Geobacillus stearothermophilus ATCC 12980: one gene and its partner. The protein of the gene in region 1 binds, or shares a complex with, the protein of each later gene. Links are inferred from orthologs where the notes say so. Each region holds a gene or a part of one and is shown in the gene's direction. Other genes may lie near its edges. The genes, in order: arsC and trxA.

Evidence for each region.
Region 2: the proteins of arsC (region 1) and trxA are in contact, whole or in part, in an NMR structure (PDB 2IPA), measured with the Bacillus subtilis proteins. The link is inferred for Geobacillus stearothermophilus ATCC 12980 from one-to-one orthologs.

Annotation. Positions count from the first base shown.
Region 1 is NZ_CP128494.1:2,625,113-2,640,897, reverse strand. The notes cover bases 5,076-8,002. They hold arsC (arsenate reductase (thioredoxin)), read left to right. Parts: upstream 5,076-6,292; coding sequence 6,293-6,712; downstream 6,713-8,002. Other genes in these bases: QSJ10_RS14295 (Gfo/Idh/MocA family protein), read right to left, coding at 7,461-8,002; QSJ10_RS14300 (DUF4275 family protein), read left to right, coding at 6,928-7,365; QSJ10_RS14315 (ArsR/SmtB family transcription factor), read left to right, coding at 5,723-6,070; QSJ10_RS14320 (DUF1360 domain-containing protein), read left to right, coding at 5,155-5,538. Also shown: QSJ10_RS14355 (IS630 family transposase), read right to left, coding at 458-964; QSJ10_RS14350 (helix-turn-helix domain-containing protein), read right to left, coding at 985-1,515; QSJ10_RS14345 (VanZ family protein), read left to right, coding at 2,196-2,648; QSJ10_RS14340 (DUF3789 domain-containing protein), read left to right, coding at 2,736-2,852; rbsK (ribokinase), read left to right, coding at 3,302-4,195; more of QSJ10_RS14295, read right to left, coding at 8,003-8,447; gloA2 (SMU1112c/YaeR family gloxylase I-like metalloprotein), read right to left, coding at 8,546-8,932; QSJ10_RS14280 (ROK family protein), read left to right, coding at 10,026-10,898; QSJ10_RS14275 (hypothetical protein), read left to right, coding at 11,100-11,240; QSJ10_RS14270 (TetR/AcrR family transcriptional regulator), read left to right, coding at 11,233-12,156; QSJ10_RS14265 (MDR family MFS transporter), read left to right, coding at 12,141-13,748; QSJ10_RS14260 (RNA-guided endonuclease TnpB family protein), read right to left, coding at 13,906-14,961; QSJ10_RS14255 (DUF779 domain-containing protein), read right to left, coding at 15,286-15,639. UniProt on the Bacillus subtilis protein: Catalyzes the reduction of arsenate [As(V)] to arsenite [As(III)]. In vitro, can dephosphorylate para-nitrophenyl phosphate (pNPP).
Region 2 is NZ_CP128494.1:2,107,996-2,123,690, reverse strand. What follows is about bases 5,230-8,066. They hold trxA (thioredoxin), read left to right. Parts: upstream 5,230-6,407; coding sequence 6,408-6,725; downstream 6,726-8,066. Other genes in these bases: QSJ10_RS11460 (hypothetical protein), read left to right, coding at 6,928-8,066; QSJ10_RS11475 (enoyl-CoA hydratase), read left to right, coding at 5,230-5,698. In the rest of the region: QSJ10_RS11500 (hypothetical protein), read left to right, coding at 17-232; QSJ10_RS11495 (IS982-like element ISGsp1 family transposase), read left to right, coding at 319-1,197; QSJ10_RS11490 (IS1595-like element ISBsm2 family transposase), read right to left, coding at 1,562-2,584; fatty acid metabolism transcriptional regulator FadR, read left to right, coding at 4,291-4,878; more of QSJ10_RS11475, read left to right, coding at 4,904-5,229; more of QSJ10_RS11460, read left to right, coding at 8,067-8,133; QSJ10_RS11455 (NAD-dependent epimerase/dehydratase family protein), read left to right, coding at 8,340-9,284; QSJ10_RS11450 (lysylphosphatidylglycerol synthase transmembrane domain-containing protein), read left to right, coding at 9,274-10,206; QSJ10_RS11445 (alkaline phosphatase family protein), read left to right, coding at 10,203-11,663; QSJ10_RS11440 (glycosyltransferase family 2 protein), read left to right, coding at 11,660-12,421; QSJ10_RS11435 (hypothetical protein), read left to right, coding at 12,515-13,276; QSJ10_RS11430 (FTR1 family iron permease), read left to right, coding at 13,303-14,226; QSJ10_RS11425 (hypothetical protein), read left to right, coding at 14,410-15,695. UniProt on the Bacillus subtilis protein: Participates in various redox reactions through the reversible oxidation of its active center dithiol to a disulfide and catalyzes dithiol-disulfide exchange reactions.

The DNA of each region.
Region 1 (15,785 bases):
AACGGTTGTCAGGTCGAACGAGGAAAGGGAACAAGAAGCTGAGGTCGTGCCTCGTGGAATGCGCCCGTGCCGCCGCCCGAACGAAGAACACGTACCTATCGGCCAAGTATCATCGGATCGCCAAACGAAGAGGAGCGAATCGAGCGAGTGTCGCGGTCGGGAGAACGATTTTAGAAATGATCTATTACATCTTAACTCGAAAGGAACCGTATAGAGGGTTGGGAGCCGACTACTGGGATCGGCAGCGAGAAGCGAGCATCGTGCGTCAAACGGTGAAACGATTAGAGGGGTTAGGGTACGAAGTGAAACTGGAAAAAACGAGTGCATAGCACTTATTAACCATATATATACTGAAATACCTTCCTTTGGAATCCGATTCCGAAGGCTAGGTGGGCTCCGTTTTTTGTCTTAAATGGTGTTTTCAGGATAGATGCACCTTGAAAAGTTAACTTCTGGATTACACTGCACACCCTAGGCGTTGTAGCACTTCCTTCGGGCGTTCATGGATGTAGTCCACAAACCGGGCAATGGCTTGGGAGATATCGTTTTGATCTTTGTGAAACACATTGGCAATGACAGTGTCTTTCAGCCATTTCCACAAGCGTTCGATCGGGTTCAGTTGCGGAGAATACGGAGGAAGGTAAATGAAGTGAAAACTCCGTCCTTCTTCCCGCAAAAACTCTCTCACCATTTTGGCATGATGAATTCGGGCGTTATCCAGCACCAAGACGATGAGACGATCCGGGTAACGCTCTTTGAGAACCCGCAGGAAATCCAAAAACGTTGTCGCATTGGCCGCTCCTGCTTGATAAAGAACTGTTTCGCCATCATGGACGTTAACGGCGCCAAACAGCGATACGTGAGCATGATGGCCGAACGTCGGCACTTGCTTTTGACGGCCAACCTCTGACCATGTCGTACGCAACACATGATACGATCGGATATGCGTTTCATCGATGTACAACAGGACGGAATCTGGATCGATTAAGTTTTTTTTATTAGATCCATTTGTTTTTCGAAGTGTTTTTGCCGATCCGGATCTCCTTTCGCCAACGTGTAAGTCGGCCGGGTCCACGAAAGCCCTTTTCGATGCAAGAGTTTTCGCAAGGCTTCGCGGGACATGGAGATGCCATAATGGTGGTGTACATAGGATTGAAGGATCTTCGTATTCCACGCCGAAGCGATGTCCCAGCCCAGCTCCGCGGGTGTCGTGGTCAACACAAGGTGTTTGATCTCTTCCTGCTGTTCTTCGGTGAGAAACGGCTCTCGCCCAGGGGCAAAATCCCGATGAAGCAGGAGTTCCAGGCCCCCTTCGTTAAACAGCGACACATAATGGGAAACGGTTTGGCGGCACACGTTGACCATGGAGGCCACGTCTTTGCCCAAATAGCCTTCCATGACCAGGCGGACGGCCATCACACGTTGGCGGAGATGAGCGTTTTTGATCTTCCGTTCCTGCTTGCGGAGTTTCCGGGGCGTCCATCCATGGTTGTCGGTGATGTTGAGACGTTTCATGCAGAATTCCGCTCCTTTCCCATGCTTTTCCTTAGGAGCAGTATAACCAGAGTGGGCACCGCTTATGCGAAGGTTAACTTTTCAATGAGCATGTATATAGACGCTTGTCCAAAATGTTCATCTATGGCATCTTCATATGTCATCACAAAAGACATAATCGGCTACCGTCCTTGTTTGTAGATGTCCACTAATTTTTTGCCAAAGGGAGAAGGTTTGGCTATTTTTTTCCGTAATTCGGCAAATGGAAGATCCTTATCCGGTTTATTGGTCTGTTCCGTGCAAGACAGTGTCACCCTCATTTTCGTTTCCAAAGCGGAGGGCATATTGATCACCTCATTGATTCTCCTTTCTAAAAATTATAATGCTGACCGAAAAAAATGTACACATTTTCCTTTTACTACTATACCCATACCCTTGTTCATGAAAACATAAACTAGAGAGAGAATCTCCCTTAAAAGGGGAATGATCGAAAGAAAAGAGGGGAACGGAAAAGAAATCTTCTTTCCAGCCTGTGAGCGAACGATTTTCAAGCAATGGTAAAGCAGCTTTCAAAAAAGAAAATGGAAAAAGATCACCCTCCCTGTTATGATGATAAAGGGTTCAGCGAACAAGGTGTCTACTTTCGTTTGTTGTTTAGATACCTTTTTTTGTTGGGAAAAAGGTTGTTGGCAGGTGAAACGATGAGAGCTTTCCTTTCCCGCTGGCTCCCCGTCATTCTCTGGTGCCTCGTCATTTACAGCTTCAGCGAGTCTTCCTGGTTCACCGGGGCGAATACGGCGCATGTGCTGCAGGTGATTTTATCGTACTTGCCGTTCGGCGGCGGGGATGAAGAGGGGTCGTCATTTTTGAATTTTTTGATTCGCAAAGCGGCGCATTTGACCGAGTTTGGCATTTTGGCCGCGCTTGTGTGGCGGGCGCTTGCGCCAAAACGGTTTGCGTATGCGGGCGCTTGGCTGTTTGCGACAGTGTATGCGGCAACCGACGAGTGGCATCAATCGTTTGAACCAGGACGGACGGCGACGCCAAAAGATGTGGCGATTGATTCATGTGGGGCGCTCCTGGCGCTTTTGATTGTATGGGCTTGCCGCTGTTGGGCAAGGACCAAGCATCGGGCGGTCAAACGCGGCGTATAATAGAACAAAGCTCTCCCATCGTATAGATTTAGATGTAAACGGAAAGAATGGCCAATAACGAGTTTGTGAGAAAAGGGAGAGAGGGCCATGGTCGCGTTTATCGCGGGAATGTTTGTGGGTTCGTTTGTGATGCTCGTCATCATGAGCATGATGGCGGTGGCGAAACGGGCGGATGAAGCAAGCGAACGGTGGAGGGAAAAGTGAGAAGCTTGCAGAGGGGCGTTAGGCAATGATCGAACGCCTTAGGTGTTCTAAGACATGCTGGTTAATACAGATGCACGGTTTCATGCACGGGAGCAGCGGCAACTCCCTTGATAAAAAGGGGCTAATGGATGATGGCTGCTGTGGTTGTCGCTGATCATTTCGTTTGCGTCGTTGGTCGCGACAGTCGTTGTGCGGTATCAAAAGAAAAGTCCTCTACTAGGTGTAGGTGGGGGTGGGGCGATTCTGCCTATTTCTAGACCGTTGCACTTTTTGCGGTCGCTGTGCGTGTTGGTCAGGGCATTGGCAGTTGTCAATGTCCAGTTTTTTATCCTATGCTTTTATCTTATTAATTTATAACCGTGATCCGGGCAAATCACAATATGGCTTCGGGAAAACGTCGAGGCGCGGGAGTCTATCGCTTTTGTTTCGTACAAGGAGGGGGAAGAAAGATGGCTCGGCCATCGATTACGGTGATCGGCAGCCTCAACATGGACTTAGTCACTGTGGCGGCGCGGTTTCCAAACCAAGGAGAGACGATTTTAGGCGAACAGTTTCTCACCACTCCCGGCGGCAAAGGGGCGAACCAGGCGGTGGCCGCCGCTCGCCTCGGCGCCGATGTGCGGATGATTGGCGCGGTGGGGGATGATGCGTTTGGTCAAGAGCTCATCCGTTCGTTGCAAAATGAAGGCGTTTCCGTCGATTGTGTGAAGTCGGTTACACATGGGAGTACAGGCATTGCTGCGATTACGATTTCTGAGCGGGACAACCGCATTATTGTCGTCCCTGGGGCGAATCATGCGCTGACGCCGGAGGATCTGGATCCATATGAATCCGTGATCGCCGAAAGCGATGTGTGCTTACTGCAGCTGGAAATCCCGCTTCCTGTTGTGGAGTGGGCCGTTTCGATCGCGCATCGCCACGGCGTGCGCGTCATCGTGAACCCAGCTCCAGCCCAGCCGCTGCCGCTCGTGGTGCTCGAGCAGGCGAGTTTCTTGACGCCGAATGAACATGAACGGGGCATTTTGTTTGACAAGATGGATGAAGAATCGTTTGTCGATCAGCTCATTGTCACCGAAGGGGCCAAAGGGGTGCGCATTTGGCAAGATGGACAAGAACGGCTCATTCCAAGTTTCCACGTTCCCGTCGTGGATACGACGGGCGCGGGCGATACGTTTAACGGGGCGCTTGCCGTGGCGCTCGCGGAAGGGAAGGCGCTTCATGAAGCGTGCCGATTTGCCAATGCGGCTGCGGCTCTGTCCGTGACAAAACTCGGGGCGCAAGCTGGGATGCCGAGACGAGAGGAGGTGGAATCATTTTTGGCCGAACAGGAACGAAGTCAATGAGGCAAAAAGTCGATGTGCTGTTGGTCAACCCGACGGACTCGAGCGCTGTCACGTCTGCGATTGAATCCGCCAACAGCGCCAACATCCCGGTCATTACCGTCGACCGCAGCGCGGACGGCGGGAAAGTGGTCACCCATATCGCTTCTGACAATGTGGCTGGGGGAAAAATGGCGGCGCAATTTATCGTCGACCACTTGAAAAACGGCGGAAACATTGTGGAATTGGAGGGGATTCCGGGCTCCTCGGCCGCACGTGAACGGGGAGAAGGATTCCACCAAGTGATCGACAAAGCAGCCAATGTCAACTACCCCCACTTCGCGAACGCTTGAAGTGGGGGCTTGCAACTCCCCAGAAGTACAAGCGGACTTCGTCCTCCTTCCTTGACTTGGGGTTGCATCAGGGGGCAGGTTGACAACTACCCAACGACGCAGGTCATGCCTGCATCGTTACTGATTCTCTCGGTGTGTCTGTTGGCAGTACTTGGCTTCCACACACAACAGACGGACCTACGCTCGATGTTTTACGGTTACAACGTTTCCTGTAACCAACTCCATACATCGAGTAGCCGTGATTGGAGTGCCTTTATTGAACGGTTTTCTCCACGCCTTTATTCTATCATACACAAAAGAAAGGGGGAACGCGCATTCCTCTCCCACTTACTCCCTTTGGTCGTTGAAGTGGGAGTCTCCTGCGCGAAATAGGATGAAAGTCGTGGCCAAACAGGCGGCGGATTTTGACCGGGCCAAAGGATTATCGTTCATGGAAAACATTTTGCAAAGCCATAAAGACATTCAAGCGGTCTTTGCCCATAATGACGAAATGGCCTTAGGGGCGTTGGAGGCGCATGGGATGAACAACGTGTTTGTTCCCTCGACCGGCTCCATTAACCATCGGAGGTCATAAAGAAACGCATTTTGGTTCATACTAAAGAAAAAGATGGAAAAAGAAAGGAACCCACCATGCTTCGAGAACTCGACTGGATGACGTACATCATGATCATTTTAGCCAGCTATAGGTTCACCCACTTGATCGTCTTTGATAAGATCACCGAATTCATTCGCAATCCGTTTATGAAAAAAGAGACAATCCGGCATGAGGACGGCCATACGGAAATCAAAAAAGTGCCGAAATCGAAATTCGGCTATTTGTTGAACTGTTACTGGTGCGCGGGGGTGTGGAGCGCGATTTTTCTCGCGCTTGGGTATTTATTCATCCCGAAGATCGCCATGCCGTTCATTTTTATTTTTTCGATCGCTGGGGCGCAAGCGATTTTGGAAACATTCGTCGGGGTGGGGACGAAGGCAATCGATCTTCTGTCGGCGGCGAAAAAGCGGATGGACTGACATTGGCGGGCGTACGGCGGAAACATGCGGCACGCTCGCTTTTCTTGCTTTTGTCGATACATCATGGTTAACTTATATCATACTGATTGACGGAAACCATTTCATTGGTCGGCGTGGCCGTTTCATGACGGATGTTCGTTTTTATATAAGCAAATCATGATATGATGATGAATGGAGGGGTGATATGCCGCAACTCGCAATGGAGATAGGAGCAGCCGCTCGGGTGTTGAAGCTGCTCGGCGATCCGACGCGGCTGACGATTTTGGCGATTTTGAATCAGCGGGAGTGCTGTGTGTGCGAGCTGCTTGAGGTGTTTTCGACCAGCCAGCCGGCGATCAGCCAGCATCTTCGCAAGTTGAAAGACGCCGGGCTGATCCAAGAGGAGCGGAGGGGGCAATGGGTGTATTATTCGCTCCGGCCGCAAAGTGAATACTACTCGCTGCTGCAAGCGGTGTTGTCGTACGTTCCGGACCAAGGCGAAAACATTCGCAAAATCGAGACAGCGAATCCCGCGGCCCGCTGCGGGTGCTGACTTTAAACGCTGGCGTTTACGGCGGGGAGCAACAACTTTGAGCTGGCCATTGCCGTCGCCGTTGGGGTGTTTGGCATTCATTCGGGCGCGGCGTTTGCGGCAGTTATCGGTCCGCTCATTGAAGTGCCGGTGATGCTGGCGCTTGTCAACGTAGCATTGGCGTTTCAGCGAAAGTATTTTTCTTCGGGCAATCCAACATCAACGTAAAGGTGGGAACCAGCGATGAAGAAAAAAGTCATATACTTTTTATGCACCGGCAACTCGTGCCGCAGTCAAATGGCGGAAGGCTGGGCGAAACAACTTCTTGGTGAGGAATGGGAAGTGCACAGCGCCGGCATTGAAGCGCATGGCCTCAATCCGAATGCGGTGAAAGTGATGAAGGAAGTCGGCATCGACATTTCGAACCAAACGTCTGATGTCATCGACCCGGATCTCCTCAACCGCGCTGATTTGGTCGTGACGCTGTGCGGCCATGCGGCCGACCACTGCCCGGTCACACCGCCGCACGTGAAGCGCGTCCATTGGGGCTTTGACGACCCGGCGAAAGCGGAAGGGACCGAAGAGGAGAAACTCGCGGTGTTCCGCCGCGTCCGCGATGAAATCGGCGCGCGCATCCGCCGGTTTGCCGAGACGGGGGAATAGGGGCGGTGCAGCGAGGCAGGCGCAAAGAGCGGGGAAACTATCTTGCATAGGGTGCGCAGCAACTGCTCGTCGAAGTGCGGCCGGAAACGGGGAATTGGCTGGGCGGACGAAAACCGCTCAGCGTGACGAAGATGGTGAGAAGCCATCTTGTTGATAGACGAAATGAGCACATCGATGAAGGCGGTGCCACATTAGGTCACAGGAGGAGAAACGAAATGGAGTTATTTCATCAGTTAGCTCGCCGAAACATCAAAATCCGCAAACAGTCCGGTTTCGGAGCGCAATGGCGACAACAGTGGGAAGAGGTGTTTGCCGGCCATTTGACAGCGGAAGAAAAACAACACATCCACCTTCATAATCGGAATGGAGTCAACGGCTACTTATGGCATGTGTTCAGCTATGGGATGAGAGGCTGTTTCACAGGAGAAGAAGCGGAAATGGCGTTTGATCAAGAAGAGAAAACATGTTGCTATCTTTTCTTTCAACATGGCGACGATGCGTTCACCGTGGAGGATGCGTCCGGCTTGAAAGCCGCCGATCTGGCAACGGAAAACGACAAAATCGATCTATATGTGGTGGACAGTGAGTTCAACTGGACGTTTGTCATGACGCATGAAAGCGGATGGCTTGGCCCGTATTTTAGCAGAAGGTGACAGCCATGGCTTATCGGCGGCCAAGGAAATCCAATGAGACAGAAAGAAAAAGAGTTCCAACCGAGCCCCAGGAAGACTAGGTTGGAACCTTTTTATTATCGCTCGTCGGCTGGGAACACGATGCCGGTTTGTTTTCGCGCTTCGTCCATGATTTCCATCGTCCAAAGCGAATGGCGGTGCGAGTTGATGGCCGATTCGTGTTCTCCGTTTTCGATCAAACGGATAAACTCTTGTGCTTCATAATACATCGGCGGCTTGTCCTGCGGCGCGGTGATGTCCTCGACGCGTCCGTCGCGGTAGCGGATTTCCGCTTTGGCTGGTGTGTGGATGGCGTCGATGATCATGTTTCCGTCTTCCCCTTGAATCTCCGAAGGCAAGTGTGAGTTCGTGATTTTCGAATAAAAGACGACCGCGTCCATGTCGCCGTAATCGAGCACGATCGAGCCCTCGCCATCAACGCCGGATTCGAGCTTCACGCTTTGCGCCTTCACGCTGCGGGGTTGGCCGAACAAAACGACCATCGGGTACAGGCAATAGACGCCAAGGTCCATCAACGCCCCGTTCGAGAGAGCGGGGTTGAAGGCGTTGAGCACCGTTCCTTGCTTATAGGCGTCATAGCGCGATGAGTATTGGCAATAGTTCGCCACATAGCGGCGGATGCGGCCGAGTTTCGGTAAGTGCTCGCGGATGGACCGGAATGTGGGAAGCAACGTCGCCTTCATCGCTTCCATCAATACGACGCCGTTTCGATTGGCCGCTTCGATCATCGCTTTGACTTCTTTCGCATTGGAGGCGAGCGGTTTTTCGCATAAGACGTGCTTGCCGTGGTTCATGAGCCAAATCGCCTGCTCGGCATGAAGTGCGTTCGGGCTGGCAATATAGACGGCATCAATGCCGTCGCTTTCGGCCAGCTTTTGCAAGTCCGTGAACGTCCGCGGCGCCCCGACTTTGTCGGCAAACTGCTTTGCGGTCTCCTCGGTTCGCGAGTAGACCGCGGCGAGTTCGAAGGAATCGACGAGGCGCGCGGCGTCAAGAAATGCTTCGGTGATCCAGTTTGTGCCGATGGTTGCGAATCGAATCATGTTGTTTGGCCTCCTTCATTTGTATCGCCCCCATTGTACCACAAATCAACGGAGAGGCTTCGTTTTGTCATCGTCATGGAGCAACTGTGCTTTTCTCTCTAGTTTTCATACAGCTCGATCGGCAGCCCGTCCGGATCTTGGAAGAAGGTGAATCGTTTGCCGGTCGCTTCATCAACGCGGACGGGTTCGGGATCGATGCCGTGTTGGCGCAAGTAGGCAATGGCTTCATCGAGGTTGTCCACCGCCAAAGCAAGATGGCGCAGTCCGCACGCTTCCGGGTAGCTTGGGCGCTTCGGCGGGTTTTCAAAGGAAAATAGCTCAAGCTGAATGCCGCCATCAGCCTCCAAATCGAGTTTGTACGAACGGCGCTCAGCGCGGTATTGCTCCCGGATGGGGCGAAATCCGAGAATTTCTGTATAAAATCGTTTTGATCGTTCATAGTCCGAGCAAATCAAAGCGATATGGTGAATCGTGGCAAGGCGCATATTGCTTCCTCCTCTTATAAGACGAGTGATGTATTGCAAAATACCATTGAACTTATTCATTCTTCTTAGAGAAACCTCGTACAATTAACTTTTTTTGAACCATTTCCGCTCATTGGTACGAGACAGCCATGTTTCACGTCCTTCCATGTTTTTCGGAAAACTGCCTACCCATCACTGAAATCAGCAGCGGTTGAGCCTGTTCTCGGTGTTTCGGTCAAATCGAACCAGGAATTATTATTTTGCGATAATAGAAGGGGTTGTCGATGATTGTCGAAGCGGGCGAAAAATGTCTGCTCTCCTTATATTGACAGTTTGACAATCTATAGACTATCATAAATCTTGTAGGTTTAAAAATTTAAAATATTCATTTTATATTTTGGTAGAAAAAACGAATGGTCACCACGTTTTTTGTAAGCGCTTAACTCCTATGTTTCCTCATGATCGCCGCACCATGGATGCTGCACCATTGTGTTTGTTTCCCATCACAGCATGAGAACAAGGGGAAGGGGATATGGCATGATCTACGAATTTAAATTGCCTGACATCGGCGAAGGGCTGCATGAAGCGGAAATCATCCGCTGGCTCATTCGCGAAGGGGATGAGATGATTGAATCAGCGAAAATCGACGGCGCTGGGTTTGTCCGTATTTTTCGTTATATTATGCTCCCCTTGTCCATCACTGGATTTGTCGTCGTGGCGATCTGGCAGTTTACAAACATTTGGAACGAGTTTTTGTTCGCGGTGACGATCACGACATCGGACAAACAGCCGATCATGGTCGCCTTGCAAAACTTATCCGGCAGTCAAATCGTCCAATGGAACGTGCAAATGGCAGGCGTCTTGCTCGCCGCGCTGCCGACTTTGCTTGTGTACATTTTCCACGGCAAATACTTCGTCCGCGGCTTGCTCGCGGGGTCGGTGAAGGGGTGAGCCGATCAGCGGTGTAGATCAACAACCCCGGCGGACAATAGAATTGATTTCCCTATGTTTCAAAAAGCCGCTGATCCGCAGCTTTTTGCCATTGATATCCTCTCCCTTTTTCCAGTAAAATAGATACAACAAAAGATGCAGATGAAGAAAGAGAGGCGTACATATGATTTTGGGAGCCATTGAAGCCGGAGGCACAAAATTTGTCTGCGCCATCGGCGATGAACAAGGGAACATTCATGAGCGGGCGGTGTTTCCGACGACGGCGCCGGAAGAGACGATGGCGCACGTTATCGATTTTTTCCGCCCCCACAACGTGGAGGCGATCGGGATCGGGTCATTCGGCCCGGTTGATTTGCGTCCGGACAGTCCGACGTACGGGTATATTACGAGCACGCCGAAACAGGCGTGGGCACAGTTTGATTTTGTCGGCACGATGAAGCAGCATTTTCCCGTGCCGATCGGATTTGACACGGATGTCAACGCGGCGGCGCTTGGCGAACAGCGCTGGGGGGCGGCGCGAGGGCTTGACAGCTGCCTGTACATGACGGTCGGAACGGGTATCGGCGTTGGGGCAATCGTCGAGGGCCGCCTGTTGCATGGGCTGCTTCACCCGGAGATGGGGCATATCTTAGTCCGCCGCCATCCGGATGACGCGTTTGCCGGCGTCTGTCCATACCACGGCGACTGTCTAGAAGGGATGGCGTCTGGTCCCGCGATTGAGCGGCGCTGGGGGAAAAAAGGGGCGGAATTGGCGGACCGCCGTGAAGTATGGGAGTTGGAGGCCTTTTATCTTGCCCAGGCGATTGCCAACTACATTCTCGTGTTATCGCCGAAAAAGGTGATCACGGGCGGAGGCGTCATGAAACAGACGCACGTGTTGCCGCTTGTGCGCCGCTATGTGCAGGAACTGCTCAACGGGTATGTCGAGCATGAGGCGATTTTGCGACGGATTGATGAGTATATTGTCCTTCCAGGGCTTGGCGACAACGCCGGCATCGCAGGCGCGTTGGCGCTTGCGGCGAGAGCGATCGAATAGCAAGGACGGCCGTTCACCGTCTTCAATCAGGCGGTGGGGCCGTTTTTTGTTTGAAGGCAGGGATATTGACCGATTGTTCAACAGAATTAGCAAAAAATCGACCTATTGGTCAAAAAAATCATTTTTGAGTTGCAAATCTGTATAACATTAGTTTATAATTATTTTGACCATCCAGTCATAAGTGATATGGAGGCGAGGACAATGATCCATGCTCGACGGTTGGTGGAATGGCTGCAACAACAAGGTGTGCGCGCCGATTTAGTGAAACCGCGCGCGGTGTTGCCGTCGTACCGGCAATGGATGAGGGCGAATGGGAAAGGAATGAGTCGTTGCCATGGATGAACGGCGCGTTCGCTTTATTGAAACCGCGATGAAACTGTTTGCGGAAAAAGGGTATCATGCCACCTCGATTCAAGATTTGGTCGAGGCGTGGGGCATTTCCAAAGGGGCGTTTTACCATCATTTCGCCTCGAAGGAGGAATTGTTGCTTGAAGTGCTTCGCTATTACAGCGAAAAAATGGTCGCAGATTTCACGGCATCCGGCGGGGATGGCCCGGAAAAGGAGCGGTTTGTCCGCCAGTTGGCGGCCCATTTTTCTCACATTCGCGAGTACAAAGACTTTTTGCGCATGATCATGTCGGAACAATTGCCGAAAGTCAATCCGGAAGTGGAGCGGTATATGTTTCGCCAGCATGGGCGCCTTTTTTTATGGTATTGCACGCGCCTAACGGAGGTCTATGGCGAGGCGGTTGGTCCGTATGTGTATGATGTCGCCATGATGACGAACGGCATCATCCGGCAATATTTGTTTTACTTCTTTTTTCGCGAGGAGGCGTTTGATGCGGACGAGGCAGCTCGTTTTCTTGTGCGGCGCATTGATGCGATTGTCGCCAGCTTCACGGCTGATGAGCGCCCGCTTTTGACGGAAGAGTCGTTTGCGCCATGGGTGAAGATGGAGGAGCAGGAGCGAGAGCGTCAGCGGGAGCGGCTGGTTTCCGCGTTCGCCGCCGTCCGGGAGGCTGTCAACGGTCTCGATCCAAAGCAGGCAAGCGATGTGCTCGAAGCCATAGCAGCGCTGGAGGAGGAGCTGCTTGGACGGCACGCGCCGCCCCGCGTCTATATCGTCGAAGCGCTGCTGTTGTATTTGCGTCATCAACAAACGCCTCAACTGGCACCGGCTTTGGATGCATTGGTCAAAGAAATGGATGAATACCAACGACAAAACGGATGGGAGAGAGAAGTATGGAAAAAGCGATAGAAGTGCCGACGAGCACCATTCGTCATCGCCCGTTGCTCATTACCGGGCTGATCATTGCTATGCTGTTTGCGGCATTAGATGGGACGATCGTCGGCACGGCGATGCCGCGCATCGTCGGGGAGCTTCACGGATTGGGGATTATGACGTGGCTGACGACAGCGTATATGTTGACGTCGACGACGGTCGTGCCGATCGCCGGCAAGCTCGCCGACTTATTGGGCCGTCGGATTGTCTATGTGAGCGGGTTGGTCATTTTTATGGTTGGTTCAGCGCTTTGCGGCATGGCGAACGATATGACCGAGCTCATCGTTTACCGCGGCATTCAAGGACTGGGCGGCGGGATTATGATGCCGATGGCGATGATTGTCATCGGTGACGTGTTTACCGGCAAGGAGCGGGCGAAATGGCAAGGGGTGTTCGGCGGTTTGTACGGTCTCGCTTCAGTGCTCGGCCCGCAAATCGGCGGCTTTATCGTCGACCATTTGAACTGGCGCTGGGTGTTTTACATCAACTTGCCGGTCGGCATTCTCGCCACGGTGCTGATTGCGATGGGGTTAAGCAAATATAAAGCCGAAGGGCCGGTGAAATTTGACATCGCCGGGATGGCGACGTTGACGGCGGGCGTCGTCAGCTTGTTGTTGGGGTTGACGTTTGGCGGCGACCGATATCCGTGGGGGTCGTGGCAAATCGTTTCGTTATTTGCGGCCGCGGTTGTCTTTTTCGCTTTGTTTGTTTGGGCGGAAAAACGGGCGGAGGAGCCGATCATTCCGCTTTGGCTCTTCCGCAACCGGACGTTTACGCTGCTCAATGGCATCGGCTTTTTTATGAGCGTCGGTATGTTCGGCGCGATTATGTTTGTGCCGTTTTTTATGCAAGGCATTGTCGGTGTGAGCGCCACCCAATCCGGAACGATTATGACGCCGATGATGATCACGATGATCATCGGCAGCGTCCTTGGCGGTCGACTGGTATACCGGATCGGGGTGAAGCCGCAGCTGATCATCGGCATGGCCGTTATGGCGTCCGCATTCGGGCTGCTTGGCACGATGGATGTCGAGACGTCGAAATGGACGGCGACGATGTATATGATCATTCTCGGTCTTGGCACAGGGCTCGTGATGCCGATTTTGACGCTCGCCCTGCAAGAAAGCTTTCCGAAATCGGAGCTTGGTGTGGTGACATCTTCAAGCCAATTTTTCCGCTCGATTGGCGGGACGTTTGGGATGACGGTGCTTGGCGCCATCATGAACCACCGGTCGAGAGCCTTGCTTGACGAGCGGCTCATGCCAAAGCTCGAAGCGCTGCCGGCGCAGGCGAAAGGGCTTGTCGACCGCTTTGCCGATATGATCCATACCGACCCGCAAGGCTTGTATTCTGTCTTGCTCAGTCCGGAAGCGATGGCGAAAATTCCAGCGCCGCTTCGGGACATGTTCGTGCCGGTGCTGAAGCAATCGCTTGTCGATTCCCTGCAAGCCGTCTTTTGGTTCGGGCTCGCGTTTATCGCGGTCGGCTTGCTTTTCGTGTTCGGTTTGAAACGGATTGTCTTGTCTGATCGGGCAGAGGCGATGAAGCAGGCAAAAGAGGCTGATTGACACTCCGCACGCCTAAAGGCGTGGGATTCTTGGGTCGCTCACGTCCTCATCCATTTCTGGTTCGGACAACGCCCAAGTTCAGGGGTGTGTCATCACCCCATCCCATCGGGTTAGGATGTACCCCCATGGGCGGCGCACCTGTGACCAGTGCGCTAGGTTAGACGGCGAAGCCCGAAATCGCTTTGGCGATGTTGATGGCGCCATTCAAGTCGGCGTGGAGAGTGTATCCACACCTTTGGCATCGAAAGCGGATGCCGTTTCGGTTCGCTTTCTCTCGATAACCACATTTACACGTTTGGCTCGTGTAGGTTGGATTCACCCACTCAACGCGAATGCCCGCCATTTCCGCCTTATAGGCAATCATCGTTTGCAGTTGATGAAACGCCCAAGCATGAAGGCTTCGCCCCACTTCTTTGGCCGATGTTGCCCGCTTGCGAATCCCCGTCAACGCTTCCATTCGAATCACGCCAACACCGTTGGCGAGCGCAAAATTCACGATTTGACGGCTGATTTTGTGATTTTGATCCTTCATCCAGCGGGACTCTTTGCGGCCGATTTTGCGAATCATATGGAGCTTCTTCGCTTTGCCCAACCTTCGCCGCAAAGCCGCATATCGTCGGCGTACAAAGGCGCATTGGTTCCCTTTGAAAAACAGTGATTTCGTTCCCACGCTGGCCACAGCGATATAGCGAAGCCCAACGTCAACGCCCATCACCTTTGTTTCGTGCCGCGGCTTGACTTCAAAGGTGATCGCGATCGCCAAGTACCATTTCTTTCTCTTTTTGTAGAGCTTGGCTGCCCCTTGTTTAGCAGTTCCGTTAAGCAGCCGATTCAGCCATGCTTCTTGATAGGGGCGCGTGACGACCGGCACGCCAATTCGCTTCTCCAGTGTGGGGAAGGAAACCGTGTAGAACGCTCCTTTCTTTTCCACCTTTACGTTTTGGTTGTTAAAGCAACACCAGAATGTTCGAAACTTCTTTGTTTTCTGGTTTTTCTTTTGGGACTTCACTTCTCGAATCGTTTGATTCACGACGGCGGAAGGAAACCGCTGCGACGAAAACGCTTTAAAAATTTTGCTCGTCGCTTGATTCAGCTCGGGATGATCCAACAGCCAATTCGCAAACGCGGTATTCACTTCTGTCATCCGTTCATACATGTCCTGTTTGACTTTCGTTGGGTTGTGCAGTTCCAGCCTTAGTGTGATGGTCGGCATGGATTCACCTTCTTGCGACGATTACATGATACCGTTTTTTTCATCATCATTCAATATAAGAAAACGGCTCGCTTTCATCCCACTCCTCAAGGAGTGGGCTTTCTCGCTCGCAGGTCTGTAAAGAAAAGGACATGGCGGACCGCGCCTCATTTGGTCAGGTGGCGGACCGCCATTTTTTTGTTGCGACGAACAAACCGCTCCGAAGGGGATAAAGCATCTGGGAACGGGGGCGAAGGGGAGCGGTCGAGCTCCGTGCTTTTCATTGGCCAAGCGATTCATGCATCGCACATGGCGGGTTCACAGCGGCATCCCGCAATGGGCGGCTTACGGCGCACCTGCATCCTCGCTTTGGCCGAAGACGCGGGAGCGGGTGAGAAAGCGGACGCCTTCCGGGCCTTCGAGCGAAAACATGCCGCCGCGCCCGGGAACGACGTCAATGATGAGCTGTGTATGCTTCCAATATTCGTATTGCGCCTTGGCGATGTAAAACGGGCAGCCGCCGATTTCGCCAAGCAACACGTCGGAATCGCCGACGATCAACTCACCGAGCGGGTAGCACATCGGCGAGCTGCCGTCGCAGCAGCCGCCGGATTGATGGAACATAAGTGGGCCGTATTTCGCCTTTAATTTTTCAATCAATTTTAACGCCGCTTCGGTGGCGATGACTTTCGGTTCAATGAGGCATCGGATGCACCTCCTTTTGCATCACGGTCAAAGACAGGCGCCGGCCTGGCGCAGCTGCGCTGGATTCGTCGAATGGAATGGTTGCTGCGTTGTTTTCCATTCCATCATCAAAAGGCGTTTGCGTGGTTTTGGCGGCAATG
Region 2 (15,695 bases), 520 kb from region 1 along the record:
ACAAGGAGGGATGCATATGGAAAAACCGTGGCTCGCTCATTATCCGCCGTCCATTCCTGCTACGCTCGACTATCCAAAGAAAACGATTTCCGACTATTTGTGGGAGACGGCGGAACAATATGGCGACAAAGACGCCATCGATTTTTTCGGAAGGCTCTTTTCTAAAAAATTGTTGCTAATAACCTCAATAAATGTTTACCAAATTTTTTTAAAAACCCGTGGTGCTAGATAAACTTGATCAAGCATAAAAATAGCCCTTGCTGGCGGATCTCCAGTAGAATGAAAGTGTCACCCAACATTCGAAAGGAGAGATCCCCCATGCAAGAGCACTTTCATTTTACTACAGATCCAGCCAAACTTCAAAAACAATATGCCGCTATTTTCTGTTTTGTTTCTGCCCAACTGTCGTTGATTCAAATGTATCTTCATCGCCGCAACCGTCACTTGGTCAAGCAAGAAGACGAAGTGGTCATGGCGGTTCACCTTTTGGGGAAGCTGCTGGGCTTTTCTTCCGAACGAGCCTGGCATCGTTTTGTCACGGGAAATTTGTTCACAAACGGCTCGTTTCTTGAACGCTCCCGATACAACCGCCGCTGCCGGGCGCTTGGTTTCGCCATCAAATGGATCCGTCATGAGCTGGCGAAACGTGGCCAACACCATGCTTATGCGGTCGTCGACAGCTTGCCTCTTCCGTTGTGCCATCCCGCAAGAATGCAGCGCGTCAAGCGATTTCGAGGGATCGCGGATATGGGGTATTGTGCTTCCAAAAAGCAATGGTACTACGGTTTCAAGCTGCATCTTCAAGTGACCAATCAAGGGCTGGCCATGGGCTATGTCGTGACGGAAGCGTCCTGCCACGACGTCAAAGCCGCTGAAACGGTGATGACTCAAATCCCTCATCCCTACAACTTTGGGGACAAAGGGTACATCAGCCACGCTCTTCGAGAAAAGCTGTACGAAGAACACCAAGCCGCGTTCTGGACACCGTCTCGACACAATCAAAAGCACGGCCCATCCAAGGCATGGGAAGAATGGATCAGGAAAAAACGCAAAGTCATCGAGACGGTGTTTTCGATTCTCGTAGACCAATACCGGATCACCGACATTCGAGCGAATTCCATTACCGGGTTTGAAGTGGCACTCGATGGCATCTTGTTGGCGTATTCCCTGGTCACACTAGGGCTAGTTGAGCGCTGACGCTCAACTAGCACCACGGGTTTTTAAAAATAATGGTATAATAAATCTGGGAGTGATGATTATGTTAAGGTTAATATCGGTAATCATAACGATACCCTTAGTAGCCATTCATTTCGCCATTCTATACTTTTGGGTTTTCGATTGGCGAAAATTGGTTACACAAGTGGGCTTAATAAGTTGGATTTTCTCAATTATATTGGGTATTTTCGTCTATTTTGCTTATCGAAAGTTCATTAAAAACCAAAAATTTACTGTTGTCAGTAGAAAAGTATTATTCAGTTCAACTTTAATGACCATCGTTTTAGGTGTTCTTACGTTAGTCATTGAAGTAATTACAAGGTCAATGCCTTAGGAGGGGATTGATTTATGCACTCCTTCTAATTGTTTCAACAGTTGTAAAATTTACTTGTTGGCAAGAGGCAAGGAACATTTCTTTCGCTTGTTCTTTTTTCGGTATCTTCTTATTCAATTCAAGAAAACGATGCCAGAATAAGTAGTTATCAAGGTATTTCGTTGCTACACCTTGAAACCTATCCATCCACTTTTTCAAACGAGTATGATACCCGTTGACGTGTTGAATATGGTAAATTCCTTTCTTTGTATAGACACCTTTGCGAACATTAATGGCTTCGTGTTGTAATTCCTTCATCGTAGCGAATTTTTTATAGTTGGTTGCTGTATCTGTGCATAGCAAAGCAGAGGTGTCAATATGTTTTCCTAACACCTCATCAATTTCCATAGCCGTAACACGACCTCTTCCTACCATTTGGGAAAGGATTTGTCCGTTTCTATCGTGTGCAACTACCACACAAATTTGTTCTTCAGAAATGCCACGTTTTTTGGCTACACCGCCACGTTTACGAGCCTTTCTGTGAGCGATGAACTTTTTGCCTTTTTCACTTTCTAAAAAGTAAGTTTCATCGCTTTCCACGATTCCCTTTAGTGTTGGATGACCAAGAGAACGAATCGCATATAGAATTTTGTGTCGCCAATAAAAGGCAGTTGAAATGTGAATATGAAGTTCTTCCGCTATCTTTGGCAATGTGTAGCCTTTCACCATCATCTCAAAGTATTTCAGCCATTTATGAGGGTATCTTGTTCCTGACAATGGGCTACCTGTCATATCGTTGAATGACTTCCCACAATCTTTACATAGATACCGTTGGCGAGAACGATATCTCCCATTACGTTTAACGGACATACTTCCACAGTGAACACACGCTAATCCTTTAGAAAAGCGAGTTTCACGAACCTCTCTGACCATTTTTGAAATGTCGGATTTTGGCTCTGGAAACAAGTCCTTTTTAATGGCTCTAAATAATTCCAACTGTTCTTTCTTTGGAAGTGTATAGAAGTCTTGGTAAACATCGTGCCAAGCCATTGCCATACGGAACACCCTTTCTACCTTTTATGACTCTATTGTACATAATGTCCTATATAGCAACAATCTATACGAAAATAGCCTTTCGGAAAGACGATGACGTTCCGCCAAGTGTATGAACAGGCGCTCACATTCGCCCACTTTTTGCGCCGCCTTGGTGTTCAAAAAAGGAGACCGGGTGGCGGTGATGCTGCCAAACTGCCCGCAGGCGGTGATCAGCTACTACGGGACGCTCCTAGCGGGCGGCATCGTCGTGCAGACGAATCCGCTTTACACCGAGTATGAGCTTGAATACCAGCTGAACGACAGCGGCGCCTCGGTGCTCGTGACGATGGATCTTTTGTATCCAAAGACGGAAAAGGTGAAAGGGAGGACGCCGGTCAAGCATTGGATTGTCACGAGAATGCAAGAGTATTTGCCCACGGTGAAGAAATGGCTGTATCCGCTTGTGCAATGGAAGCAAAACATGCCGATTGTCCGCATCGCGGAAAGCGAAACTGTTCATCTGTTCCGTACGATCATGAGCCGCAAGGAAACCGCTCCGATCGGGGTGGACATCGACCCCGTGGAAGATGTGGCGCTGCTGCAATATACAGGCGGCACGACGGGACATCCGAAAGCGGCCATGTTGACGCATCGCAACTTGATCGCCAATACGCTCATGTGCGCCCATTGGGTGTATAAATGCGAAAAAGGAAAAGAAACGGTGCTCGGTGTGCTTCCGTTTTTCCACGTGTACGGCAGGACGACGGTGATGAATTTGTCCGTGATGATGGCGAGCAAAATGGTGCTGTTCCCGCGCTTTGATGTCAAGCAAACATTAAAAGCAATCGAGCGCACCCGGCCGACGATGTTCCCAGGCGCACCGACGATGTACATCGCTTTGTTGAACCATCCGGATTTGCTGAAATATGATTTATCTTCGATCAACGTCTGCATCAGCGGATCCGCTCCGCTACCGGTTGAGGTGCAGGAGCAGTTTGAACAGGTGACGGGCGGAAAATTGATTGAAGGATACGGGTTGACCGAGGCATCCCCTGTCACCCATAGCAACTTCCTTTGGGACGGGGAGCGGGTGAAAGGAAGCATCGGTGTTCCGCGGCCGGATACGGACGCGAAAATTGTTTCCTTGGAAACGGGTGAGGAAGCAAAGCCCGGCGAGCGTGGAGAACTCGTCGTGCGCGGGCCGCAAGTGATGAAAGGCTACTGGAACCAGCCGGAGGAGACTGAGCAAGTGCTGCGCGACGGATGGCTGTACACCGGCGACATTGGCTATATGGATGAGCGTGGGTATTTTTATATCGTCGACCGCAAGAAAGATGTCATTATCGCCGGCGGTTATTTACCCGCGCGAAGTCGAAGAAGCGCTGTATGAGCACCCGAAAGTGCAGGAAGCGGCCGTGATCGGCGTTCCGGATCCGTACCGCGGCGAGACGGTGAAAGCGTTCGTCGTGTTAAAGCCGGGGAGATGTGCAGCGAACAGGAGCTTGACGCGTTTATGCGCCAGCGCCTGGCTGCTTACAAAGTGTCGCGCCTGTACGAGTTCCGCAGCGAATTGCCGAAGACGGCGGTCGGCAAAATTTTGCGCCGTGTTCTCGCAGAGCAAGAAAAAAATAAGACTTGACAAATCGTCGGAACAATTCGTAAAATGGGAATATGAATGATGATTCATTCACTTGAAGATGGGGATCGGAAGCAAAGGAGAATGACGATTGCGCAGAGAAAAGCCGAAGTTCAAGCAAATTATTGACGCGGCCGTCGTCGTCATCGCCGAGCACGGCTACCATCAAGCACAGGTGTCGAAAATCGCCAAGCAGGCCGGTGTCGCCGACGGCACGATCTACCTTTATTTTAAAAACAAAGAGGATATTTTAATTTCGCTTTTTCAGGAAAAGATGGGGGCGTTCATCGAGAAAATTGAACAAGAGACAGAAGGAATTTCAAGCCCCCTAGAGAAATTGTATGTGTTGGTGAAAACTCATTTTTCCGCCCTCGCTGCTGATCCGCATATGGCGGTCGTGACGCAGCTTGAGTTGCGTCAGTCGAACAAAGAGCTGCGCCATCGCATTAATGACGTGCTGAAAGGATATTTGCGGCTCATCGACCGCATCATCATGGAGGGGATGGAAAAAGGGGAATTTCGCCAAGATTTAGACGTCCGGCTCACCCGGCAAATGATCTTTGGCACCCTTGATGAAACGGTGACGACGTGGGTGATGAACGAGCAAAAGTACGACCTAGCCGCGCTCGCCGATCCGGTGTACGAACTGCTCATCAAAGGGTGCGCCGCCGGGCGTTAGGAAAGGCAGAAAGGGGAGAGGCTTCATGAATTTTTTTCGCGTAGCGAAAGAGGAGTTCGTCGCCGTCGTGACGTTTTCGCGGTCGCCGGCGAACGCTCTTGTATCCACTGTTTTGAAAGAGCTTTCAAACTTGTTGGACGAGCTTGAGACCGACCCGGACGTGCGCGTCGTGTTGCTTCATGGCGAGGGGCGGTTTTTCTCAGCCGGCGCCGATATTAAAGAATTCACGTCCATCGCTTCCGTCGAGGAGGCATCCGGCTTGTCGCGCAACGGCCAACTCGTGATGGAGCGGATCGAACGCTTTTCCAAACCAGTCATTGCGGCGATTCACGGCGCTGCATTAGGCGGTGGGTTGGAGCTGGCTATGAGCTGCCACATTCGTGTGGTGGCGGAAAACGCCAAACTCAGCCTTCCGGAGCTGCAGCTTGGCCTCATCCCTGGATTTGCTGGAACGCATCGGCTTGTGCGCTACGTCGGCTTTGGCAAAGCGCCGGAAATGATGTGGACGAGCGAGCCGATCACCGGACTCGAAGCGGTTGAATGGGGGCTTGCCAACAAGGCGGTGCCGGAAGAGCGGCTTCTTGATGAAGCCAAAGCGTTGGCGAAAAAGATTGCCGCCAAAAGTCCGCTTTCCGTTCGGGCGGTTATTGAGTTGCTTAACGCCGCCAAGGAAAAAACGTTCGTTGAGGCCGTGCGCGAGGAAGCGGAATGGTTTGGCCGCGTGTTTGGATCCGAGGATGCAAAAGAAGGCGTGCAGGCGTTTTTGGAAAAACAGCCGCCCGTCTTTAACATCTTTCCGAAAGAAGTCTCCCACTTCTAAACGAAGTGAAAGTGGGAGATGAATTTCGGTTAGGTATAGCCTAAAATTGTCTCTTTTTTGTGTATTACAATATAATCAGTTATAGAAAAAACCCGGACTTGATTTTAGCCGGCAACGTCGCCATTGACGGCGGCTCCGGCCAAGTCGGCCCGCGTGTGGCGGAATTGCTCGGCATTCCATATGTAACGACGATCACAAAGCTCGACATTGCCGACGGCGGCAACGTGACGGTCGTGCGCGATGTCGAAGGGGATGAGGAAATCATCGAAACGTCGCTGCCGCTCCTTGTCACCGCTCAACAAGGCTTGAACGAACCGCGCTATCCGTCGCTGCCGGGGATCATGAAAGCGAAAAAGAAACCGCTTGAAGAGCTAGAGCTTGACGATTTGGACCTCGACGAAGACGATGTTGAAGCGAAGACGAAAACGATTGAAGTGTTCTTGCGCCGAAGCGGGCGACGTCATCGCCGTCGAAGAGGCGGGCGGCAACATCGTCTTTACCCGTCCGATCTACTCCGGCAAAGCGTTTGAAAAGAAAAACTGAAAGTGCATTCGTAATGAACAACACGGGCGGCTGCAGCCGTCCGTTTTTTTGACGGATAAATTCCGCGGCAAAAGCGAATAGTAGAAACGAAGCAAAACATTCGCGCCGACATGCATTCCATGGTATACTTTGCTTGCAGCATTCAAGAAGATGGGAGGGAATCCATATGGCGATTGTCAACGCCACTGACCAAACGTTCGCCGCAGAAACGAAAGACGGCCTCACGCTCGTTGACTTTTGGGCGCCATGGTGCGGACCGTGCCGCATGATCGCTCCGGTGCTGGAAGAGCTTGACCGTGAAATGGGCGACAAAGTGAAAATCGTCAAAGTGAATGTCGATGAAAACCAAGAAACAGCGTCGAAGTTCGGCGTCATGAGCATCCCGACGCTGCTTCTGTTCAAAGATGGCCAACTTGTCGACAAAGCGATCGGCTACCAGCCGAAAGAGGCGCTTGTGCAGCTGGTTGGCAAACATGTGTCATAACGGAGAAAGAAGGAAATCCAGAGGGGAAGAAGCCTCTGGATTTCTTTATTTAAGGTGTGATCAGCTAGGAAAAGAGGATTTTCAGCAAGAAGGGAGTCCTCTCTTTTTCATCATGTGTTGACATTGAAATTCATTTTCTCTTATAATCTTATTGTATTGATATTGATTATCATTTTTTGGATGTGTGAACGGGGGATACATAATGTCATTAAAATGGAAGTGGCTGGCCTTGTTGGCCGCCGCGGCGTTGGCGCTTGGCGCGTGCGGCCAGAGCAAACAGACGGCGGGAACAGAAAAAGAAAGCAGCAACCAAACGGCTGTGGAAAAACAAGAAAAGCCGAAAGAGGAAGAGAAGACGGAGAACGAGAAGGAAGAAGCGGAAGTCGATTATGCGGGAGCGTTCAGCGAAGCGCTCGCGGAGCTTGAGAAGGCGAAGCAAGGCGGGGCGGTCGACTTCGGCAAAGTGGAGAGCATCTACAAAGAAAAGCTGCAGCCGCTTGTACAAAAACGTGACGCGGAATTTGAAGATACGCTTGACCAACATATTACCAACGCACTGGCCGCCGGCAAAGACGGGTCGCTTGAGCCGTTGGTTGTCAAGCAAATTTTTGACAAGCTGATGCAAAAAGTGTTTTACACGACGATCAAGCATGAGTTTACCGAAGCAGAAGAACATTGGGCCAATAAGGAAGAAGTAAAGGAAGAGCTTGAGGAAGCCAAAACCTTTTACGCGATTTTGCAGTCGACCGTGGAAAAGCGCGATGCGGCTTACGGAACGAAGTTGGTTGACGCGATCAACGGGGCGTTTGCCCAAATGGAGCAAGCGGTCCAAAACGATGATGCGCTCTCATTTGCCCTCGGTAAGCAAGTCGTGGACAAAACATTGATGAAAACATTCTATTTAGCGAGCGGAGCGCTGCCGCACGGCTATGCGGCGAAGGCGGCGGCTGCGGCCAAGGAAAACGCCGAAGAAGCCAAAGTGGAGCAGGCGGAAGGCTGGGCGTTTTATCAGTCCGTCTATCCGTATATGAAACGGCATGCCGCGGAGGAGGCGGACTACATTTTGAAACAGTTTGACCTGCAAACCGATGTCAAAATGCTCGATCCGAAAGCGGTGAACCATGCGTTCGTGCGCGGATGGGCGAAAGTGGCGCTTCATGAATATGAAGAAAGCAAAGAAAATTGGGGGCAAGACAAGTCGGTGATCACCGCCTTAGAAGGCGCGCTCTTTATTAACATGATCGAACAGGATATCAAAACGCTGCTTGGCGACAAAGCATACACCGACTTGAACGAACAGGCGACACGCTACCTAGAGGCGGCAAAGGCAAAAAACAAAGCTGAGGGTGACAAATGGCTGCCGCAAATCGAGGCTGCGCTTCAGCAAGTGATCCAGAAAGCGAACTAAATGATCAGCAAGGGTGTCCGGCGCGGCTCCCTTTTTTTGCAGGCGTCCATCCGGAGCGAAGGCAGCGATGGCTGGGCTGCCGCTTGCCTCACCGAGCCAAGGCGGGAAATGAAAACATTTGGTTTTTGCCGATTGGCCACGACGTTCCCCGACGGTTTATGGTAAGATGCTAATGGACAATGGAATTCGATGATGAGGTGAAGGCGATGAAAGTGGTGGTGACCGGGGGAGCCGGATTTATTGGCAGCCATCTAGCCGCCCGGTTAAGCGGACTCGGATATGACGTGGCTGCAGTGGATTGTTTTCATCCATATTATTCTGCTGAACGGAAAGAGCGGCAGTTTCAGACGCTCACCGGCGGCCGGGTGCCGCTTGTCCGCTTGGATTTGCTTGATGGGGAGCGAACGAAAAGGTGGCTGGTCGAGTTTCGCCCCGATGTCGTCTACCATTTGGCGGCGCTGCCGGGCGTGCCGTATTCCCTCGAGGAGCCGCTCGCGTATATCGATTATGACATCAAAGCGACGGTCAATGTGTTGGCGGCGGCGGGGGAAGCGGGTGCGGCGCACGTGCTGTTTGCCTCATCGTCATCGGTGTACGGCGACCGAGGCAATGTGCCGCTCCGGGAAGAGATGGCTGACGGCCGCGTCGTGTCGCCGTATGCGGCGGCGAAATACGGAGCGGAATCGTTTTGTCATGCCTATGCCCATTTGTATAGCTACCAAATGACGATTTTCCGCTATTTCACCGTTTACGGGCCGTGGGGTCGTCCGGATATGGCGATCGGCACGTTTTTGCGCCGATTGCTGGCGGGCGAGGAGATTGTCGTGTATGGCAAGGGGACGGCGCGCGATTATACGTACATCGATGATATTGTGGAGGGCATGATCGCAGCACTTCACCGCAGCGGCGGGCGAAGCGAAGTGTTCAACTTGGGCGCCGGGGCGCCCGTCACCATGGAGCAGCTGCTCGCTGAGTTGCGGAAGCACTTTCCCGATCTGAAAATCGTGCACGCGCCGGAGCGGAAAGGCGATGTGAAAGCGACATGGGCGGACATCACGAAGGCGGAGCGGGCGTTTGGTTACAAGCCGAAGGTGGCGTTTGCCGAAGGGCTCGCCCGCACGGTGGCGTGGGCGCGCGAATATGAGCGGTAAACCGGCGGCTAAAGCGGCGTTGCAAGCAGCTGGGCTCGCGCTTCTTTTCTTTTCCGCTTGGTTGACATACCGCTGCTTTGACGGCCGGCAGATGCTCCATCATCTATCCAGGATAGTCAGCCGCCCGATCGAGATGGCTGCCGCTGCTTTCGTATATGGCTTGTCGTTTTGGCTGCGGGCGTGGGCGTGGAAGCGATATGTCGGAAAGCCAATCGCCTTCTCTGTTTATTGGCGTGCCGTGCTGCTTAGTTTGTTTGTTAACCATCTAGCCCCAGTGAAAATCGGTGATGCTGTGCGTATGGCTTTGCTTGCCCGCCAGCCCGGTGTTTCAGCCAGCGAGGCCATTGAATCGGTGGCGGTGATGCGGCTCCTTGATATGGCGGTGCTTGGTGGATTGACTGTCATTGGGATGTATGCGTATATGCATTACATTCCCCGCATTTCTCTCTTGGCAGCGGCCGTTGCGGCCGGGTTCGTGCTGACCGTGATCGTGTTTCGCCGTCCGCTCCGCCTCGATCGGTTATGGCGGCGATGGCGGAGCGTATTTCACGGCTGGAGCGGCGCGGCGATGGTCGGGGCGGTGGCGGCGAGCTGGCTGTGTGAGGCGGCAGTCATTGGCGTGATCGCGAAAGCAGTCGGCATCCCGCTTTCCTTTGGACAGGCGGTGTGGGCAAACAGCGCGACCGTTTCCGGCCAGATCGCCCAAGTCGCCCCCGGCGGGATCGGAACATACGAGGCGGTGATGGCGTTTGCGTTGACCCGGCTCGGCGCACCGTGGGAGAAAGCATATGCGGCGGCAGTGTTGACCCATGCGTTTAAGTTTTTGTTTTCTTACGCCGCTGGTGCCGCGGTATTGTGGTTTTGGCGGTCCGACTGGCAGATGGTGCGGGGTGTATGGAAAAAGGAAAGGGAGAAGCGATGAAACAAGCATCACGATTCGAAAAAATCGCGGCGCGCTGCTGGAATTTGCTGAATGAAGGAAAGCCGTTTACGCCGATTTTTGTCGCGGGAACGATGACGATCTACCATGCCGCTGATTGGATGGGCGGCTCATGGGGATGGATGCTTGGTCTGGCGGCGGCGCTGCCGCTGTTTGTCATCTACTATGTCTATGATTATCCGCTGTTTTTGCGCAATTATTTATGGATCCCTTATGTCGTGTTTCTCATCGTTTGGTCGTTCGCTGATGCGTCGTTGTTGTTGTTGGCGTCGGGGCTTTACTTTTTCTTTACCGTCTTTTTTTGGGGGACGCTGTATTACCATTTGCGCATCGGCACGTCGTGGTGGAATTTCACCCGCTTTTGGAAGCTGGTGTTGAAAAACAGCGATTCGACGAGCGGCAACGCCCAAGAGCAGCTGCCAAAATGTTTTCTTCTTTTGTCTGTATGGGAATACGCTTCGCAGCAGATCGATCAAGGAGCGGCTTTGGCGCCGCTGTGCGGGGCGCTTTGGCTGTTTGCCGCTGGGGTGTGGCTGTTTTCATGGATTTTGCATCGGAATTTGTTCGACTGGCAGCCGGAGATCATTCCGACTTATACAAACAATGTGCCGAGTCCAACCGTGCCGATCAGTGACAAAGTGTATGTCATCGTGATTGATGGCATGCGCAAAGACCGGTTTGAAGCGGCCAACGCCCCGTTTTTGAAACGGTTGCGCGCTCAAGGGACGGAATTTGCGCAAATGGAAACCGTCTATCCGGCGCGCACGGTCGTTTGCTTCACCTCGATGCTGACGGGGACGTATCCGTTTGAGCACGGCATCCGGTCCAATATGGTATGGAAGCTTGGGGCAAAAGTGGAGACGATTTTCGATTCGCTCCGGAAAATCGGAAAAACCGGCCGCTTGCTTGGCATCGCTCATTTGGTCGATTCGTTCGGCGACGATGTCGAAACGGTGACGGCCGTCATGCCGAACGACCTCGCCGACCGTTATATCATCGAGCGGGCGAAACGCATCGTCGAGGAACAAAACCCGGATTTGCTTGTCGTACAGTTGATCGCCACCGATCAGACCGGCCATAGCCGCGGTGTGCTGTATGACGAGTATATCGAAAAAATTGAAGAAGCCGACGCGTTGATCGCGGAGTTTGTCGGCTGGCTTGAGGAACGGGGCGAGCTCGAGCGCGCGACATTGATTGTCTGCGCCGACCATGGCCAAGCGGATGGCATCGGCGGCCACGGCCACCTCGATGAAGGGGAGCGGTATGTGCCGTTTTTTTTATACGGCCCGGCGATTGAAGCAGGAAAACGAGTCGATGAGAAAAAAAGCCTCGTTTCGCTGGCGCCGACGATCGCCTATTTGCTTGGCGCTCCGTATCCGAGCCATAGCCGCGGTCCGGTTTTGATCGAAGCGATGCGAAAGAAAGGAGGAGAGCGATGAAGAAGCAGCGCGTCATCGTCTTTTTGCCGGCGCACAATGAAGAAGAAGCGATTGGGGAAGTGATTCGCCGCATTCCGCGTCATTTCCATCCCGATGTAGAGGTCAGCGTCTTGGTCATTGATGACGGGTCAACCGACCGGACTGCTGAAGCGGCGCAAGAAGCGGGAGCGGACTACATTTGCCGCTGGCCGGAAAACCGCGGCCTCGGTGCGGCGGTGCGGCGAGGGCTTGAAGAGTGTGTCCGTCTTGGCGCGGATATCGGCGTGATGATCGATGCCGATAACGAATATCCGCCGGAACAAATTCCTGACCTTTTGGCGCCGATTTTCGCCGGTGAGGCCGACTATACGATCGGCTCGCGCTTTCTTGGCACGATTCGCGGCATGAAATGGCACCGCCGCCTCGGCAACTATGCCTTTACGTGGCTGCAGTCGCTCCTGCTCGGCCAGCGGTTGTATGACGGGCAGTCGGGGATGCGTGCGTTTTCCCGCCAAGCGATTGAAGAGGCGGAAATCATCCACGATTACAATTACGCCCAAGTGTTGACGCTCAACTTAGTGCGCAAAGGGTTTCGACTAAAGGAAGTGCCGATCCGCTACCAAGTGCGGACGACCGGCCGTTCGTTCATCAAGTTCACCGCCTATATGACCGCGGTCATCCCGGCCATCTGGAAGGAAATGCGCCGCCCGGTAACAAAAGCGGTCATTGACCGAAAAGCGCATCTGCTTTCTTTGGAGCGGGAGCGCCATTGTTCGTGAGGCGGCCGCCTTGGGCCGCCGGCCATTTTTCCCAATATTGACAATGATGGTGATAATGATTATCATTGATCTTGATGGAGGGGGATCAGAAACGTGAAAACATCCCGTTTCTTTTTTTACATAGCAGTGATCATTATTCTCAATCTCATTCCGCTGAAAGCGTTCGCCTATTTGTATGGAGATCCGAACAAAGAAGCGGTTGCTGAGGCGTATAAAGAGATGAAAGAAAAGTTGAACGAGCAGCCGCCGAACTTTGCCGCAGCGAAGGAAATTTTCGGAACCATAAAAGAAGAAATCGACATGCATATGGGACCTGAGCCGTCCAAGGCCGTGCTTGCAGCCATCGAAGCGAAGGACCGCCAGGCTGTGATCAAAGATATGGAAAAAATTTTAGTGCTCAATATCGCCCGACGTTTGGACAATATTGAGGCGAACTTTGATCAGTACGACACGAGCAAGCGGCTGTTGGCGAAGGCGTTTGCGACGTATGAGGCGCTGTCGCCAATCATCCAAGGGAAAGACCCTGCGCTTGACAAACAGCTGCGCACCGAGTTTGACAAGGCTCTGCAGTCGCTTGGCAACCCGGGGTTATTTGGCGTCGGCGAGAAAAAATCGGACATCAATGCGTTTAAAAAAAGCAAAGAGACTATTTTAACCGTGCTGCAACAACAATTCGGTTTGAAAAGCTTAGAAGTTGGCCATTTTTCGGACAGTGCTACAGAAAAACCGGATGAAGTGAAAAAAAAGGAATGGACGGATTTGTCGAAATCAAAAAACTGGATTCCTCTCATTATCATCGTTGCGATCATCATTGGCACTGCCTTGATTTATGTGCGACGTCGGAAACGGGCTTAGTTTACATGTGAAGGGGAGGCGGGGGCATGGAAGTTCAAGCGCTGCTCATTACGTTTCGCGAAGCACTGGAAGCGCTGCTGATCGTTGGCATCATCACCTCGTATTTGAAACGGGTCGGTCACCGCGAATACACGAAATACGTATGGCTTGGCGCCGCTCTCGCTGTGGCGGCGAGCGTCGGTGTCGCCATGTTGTTTCAGCTTGTCTTTACCGGTTTTGCGGCAATGGGAAGCGAGATATATTTAAAGATCGGCATCATGGTCGTTTCCACGCTGCTGTTGACGCAAATGGTGTTCTGGATGGCCGAACACAGCCGGGACATGAAAAAAAGCTTGGAAGGGAAAATGGATCAGTTTGTCACCGCCGGCAATGTCGTCGGCATGGTCATTCACTCGTTTTTGGTCGTGTTGCGTGAAGGGGTGGAAACGGTCTTCTTCTTCGCTGCGATTACGCACGGCAACATCGGAGCGGCGATGCAAGGATGGGGAGCGGCAACTGGGGTTGCCATTGCTGCTTTCGTCAGCTACTTCTTCTTTAAAGGGACGATGCGCATTCCGTTGAAGACGTTTTTTAAAGTCACCGGCGCGTTTATCGTCCTAATTGCCGCTGGACTGCTCGTGCAAGCCATTTCGATGATGCAAGATATCGGCCTCATCGGCAGCGTCATGCCGCATGTATACGATTTGACGTGGCTGCTTCCGGAACATCCGATCGATTACGAACATTACGTGCGCGACCATGGCGTCGCCCCTGTCTTTTCCGGCGAAGTCGGCGTCTTTTTAAAAGCGTTGTTTGGCTATTCATCAATGCCGTCGCTCGAGGAAATGATCGCCTATATCGGTTATTTTGTCGTGATTTACTTGCTCGTGACGAGCCGCCATGGGCAACAAAGCGGCAAACAGGAGCAACCATCGGCGGCATTGGAGGAACAGACAAAACGGGTGATGTAAGGTACAAGGCGCGGATGCCTTGTACTTTTTCTTTAGAAGGCTGGTGAAAAACCGCGGCCACCAGTAAATCAGTGGCATTTCGCCCCAAAAAAGAAGGTTGATTTCGCATGGTTTATCTAATTGAGAAACAGATGGGAATAGCAGTATTTTGTATTAAATCACCAGCCCTTTAGGGGGGATGCGATGAAACGACCGTTTCTTGACCGCGTTTGGCTTGGCTTCAGCATCGGCTTGGCTGCCGTTTTGTTGGGGGCCGGCCTGCGTTACGCCAGCCCGTACGCGGCCTCGTGGGACGAAGTTGACTTTGCGCGGGCGCTGGAGCGCTATGATTTGTTGGCGATGCAGCCGCATTTTCCAGGATATCCATATTTCGTTTTGGGCGGGATGGCTGTTCATGCCGCAATCGCTAATCCAGCCAAAGCGCTTTCGATTTTGAACGTGCTTGTGTTGTATTCCGCTGTCTTTCCCATCGTTTGGCTGCTCGCTCGCCATATGCCGCGCTCAGCGGCGCTATGGGCGGCGCTTTCGGTGCTTTCTTCAAGCTACGTGCTCCTTGCCGCCGCCAGACCGATGTCGGACGGCGCGGCGCTTGGCGTGCTTTGGTGGTACATATGGGCGGTGGAATGGGCGCGGCGGCGAACAACATGGATGGCGCAGCTTTGGCCGTCCGCGTTGTTTAGCATCCTCATGGGCATCCGTTTGTCTTATGCCCCGTTTGCTGCCGCGTTGTTGATCCTTTGGCATGAAGACTGGAAAACGCACCGCCGCCTCGGCCGCGTGGCGGCATCGCTGTTGGCGGCGGCCGCCTTTCAATTTGTTTGGGTGGCGGCGGTCGCGGCGACGGAAGGCGGCCTTTGGCCGTTTTTCAAGCTTGGTTGGGCGTTTGTTGCCGGTCATTTCAGCGAATGGGGCGGAACGGCGGCAACGAGCCCGCTGCCGTTTTCTGAGCGATTGTACCGCTTTATCGTCCACAACTTTGTTTGGACCGGCATCGCCAGCCAGCACGTTTCATTGCTGTCCGCCTATGCGGCAATCGGTGCCATCGCCTGGCGCACGGGGCGGTTTCAGCTGCCGCGTGCGCTTGTCGTTTCCGCGTTGCTGTATGCTGTCTGGGCGCTGTTTGGACAAAATATTGACAAGCCGCGCCACCTTCTTCCGTTGGTTCATTTTGCGCTGTTTTATGTGTGGGGCCGCTTTTTGGCTGCGCCGAAGGCATGGAGATTAGCGCTGGCAGCGGCGGTTGTGCTGCTGCAGTCTGCAATCGGCATCGGGCTGCTGCACGAGCAGGCAAAGACGCCCCCGGCAGTGTATCAGCTTGCCGACGATTTGCGTGACAAGCCGCAGCCGTTTGTGGTATATACGTGGGAAGAGACGCGCGTCCTAGACTATTTGAACGTGCCCTTTCCACATAAAGACGTGCTCCATTTTTCCTTCTTTTTGCAAGACAAAGAAAACTACCGCCATGCTAT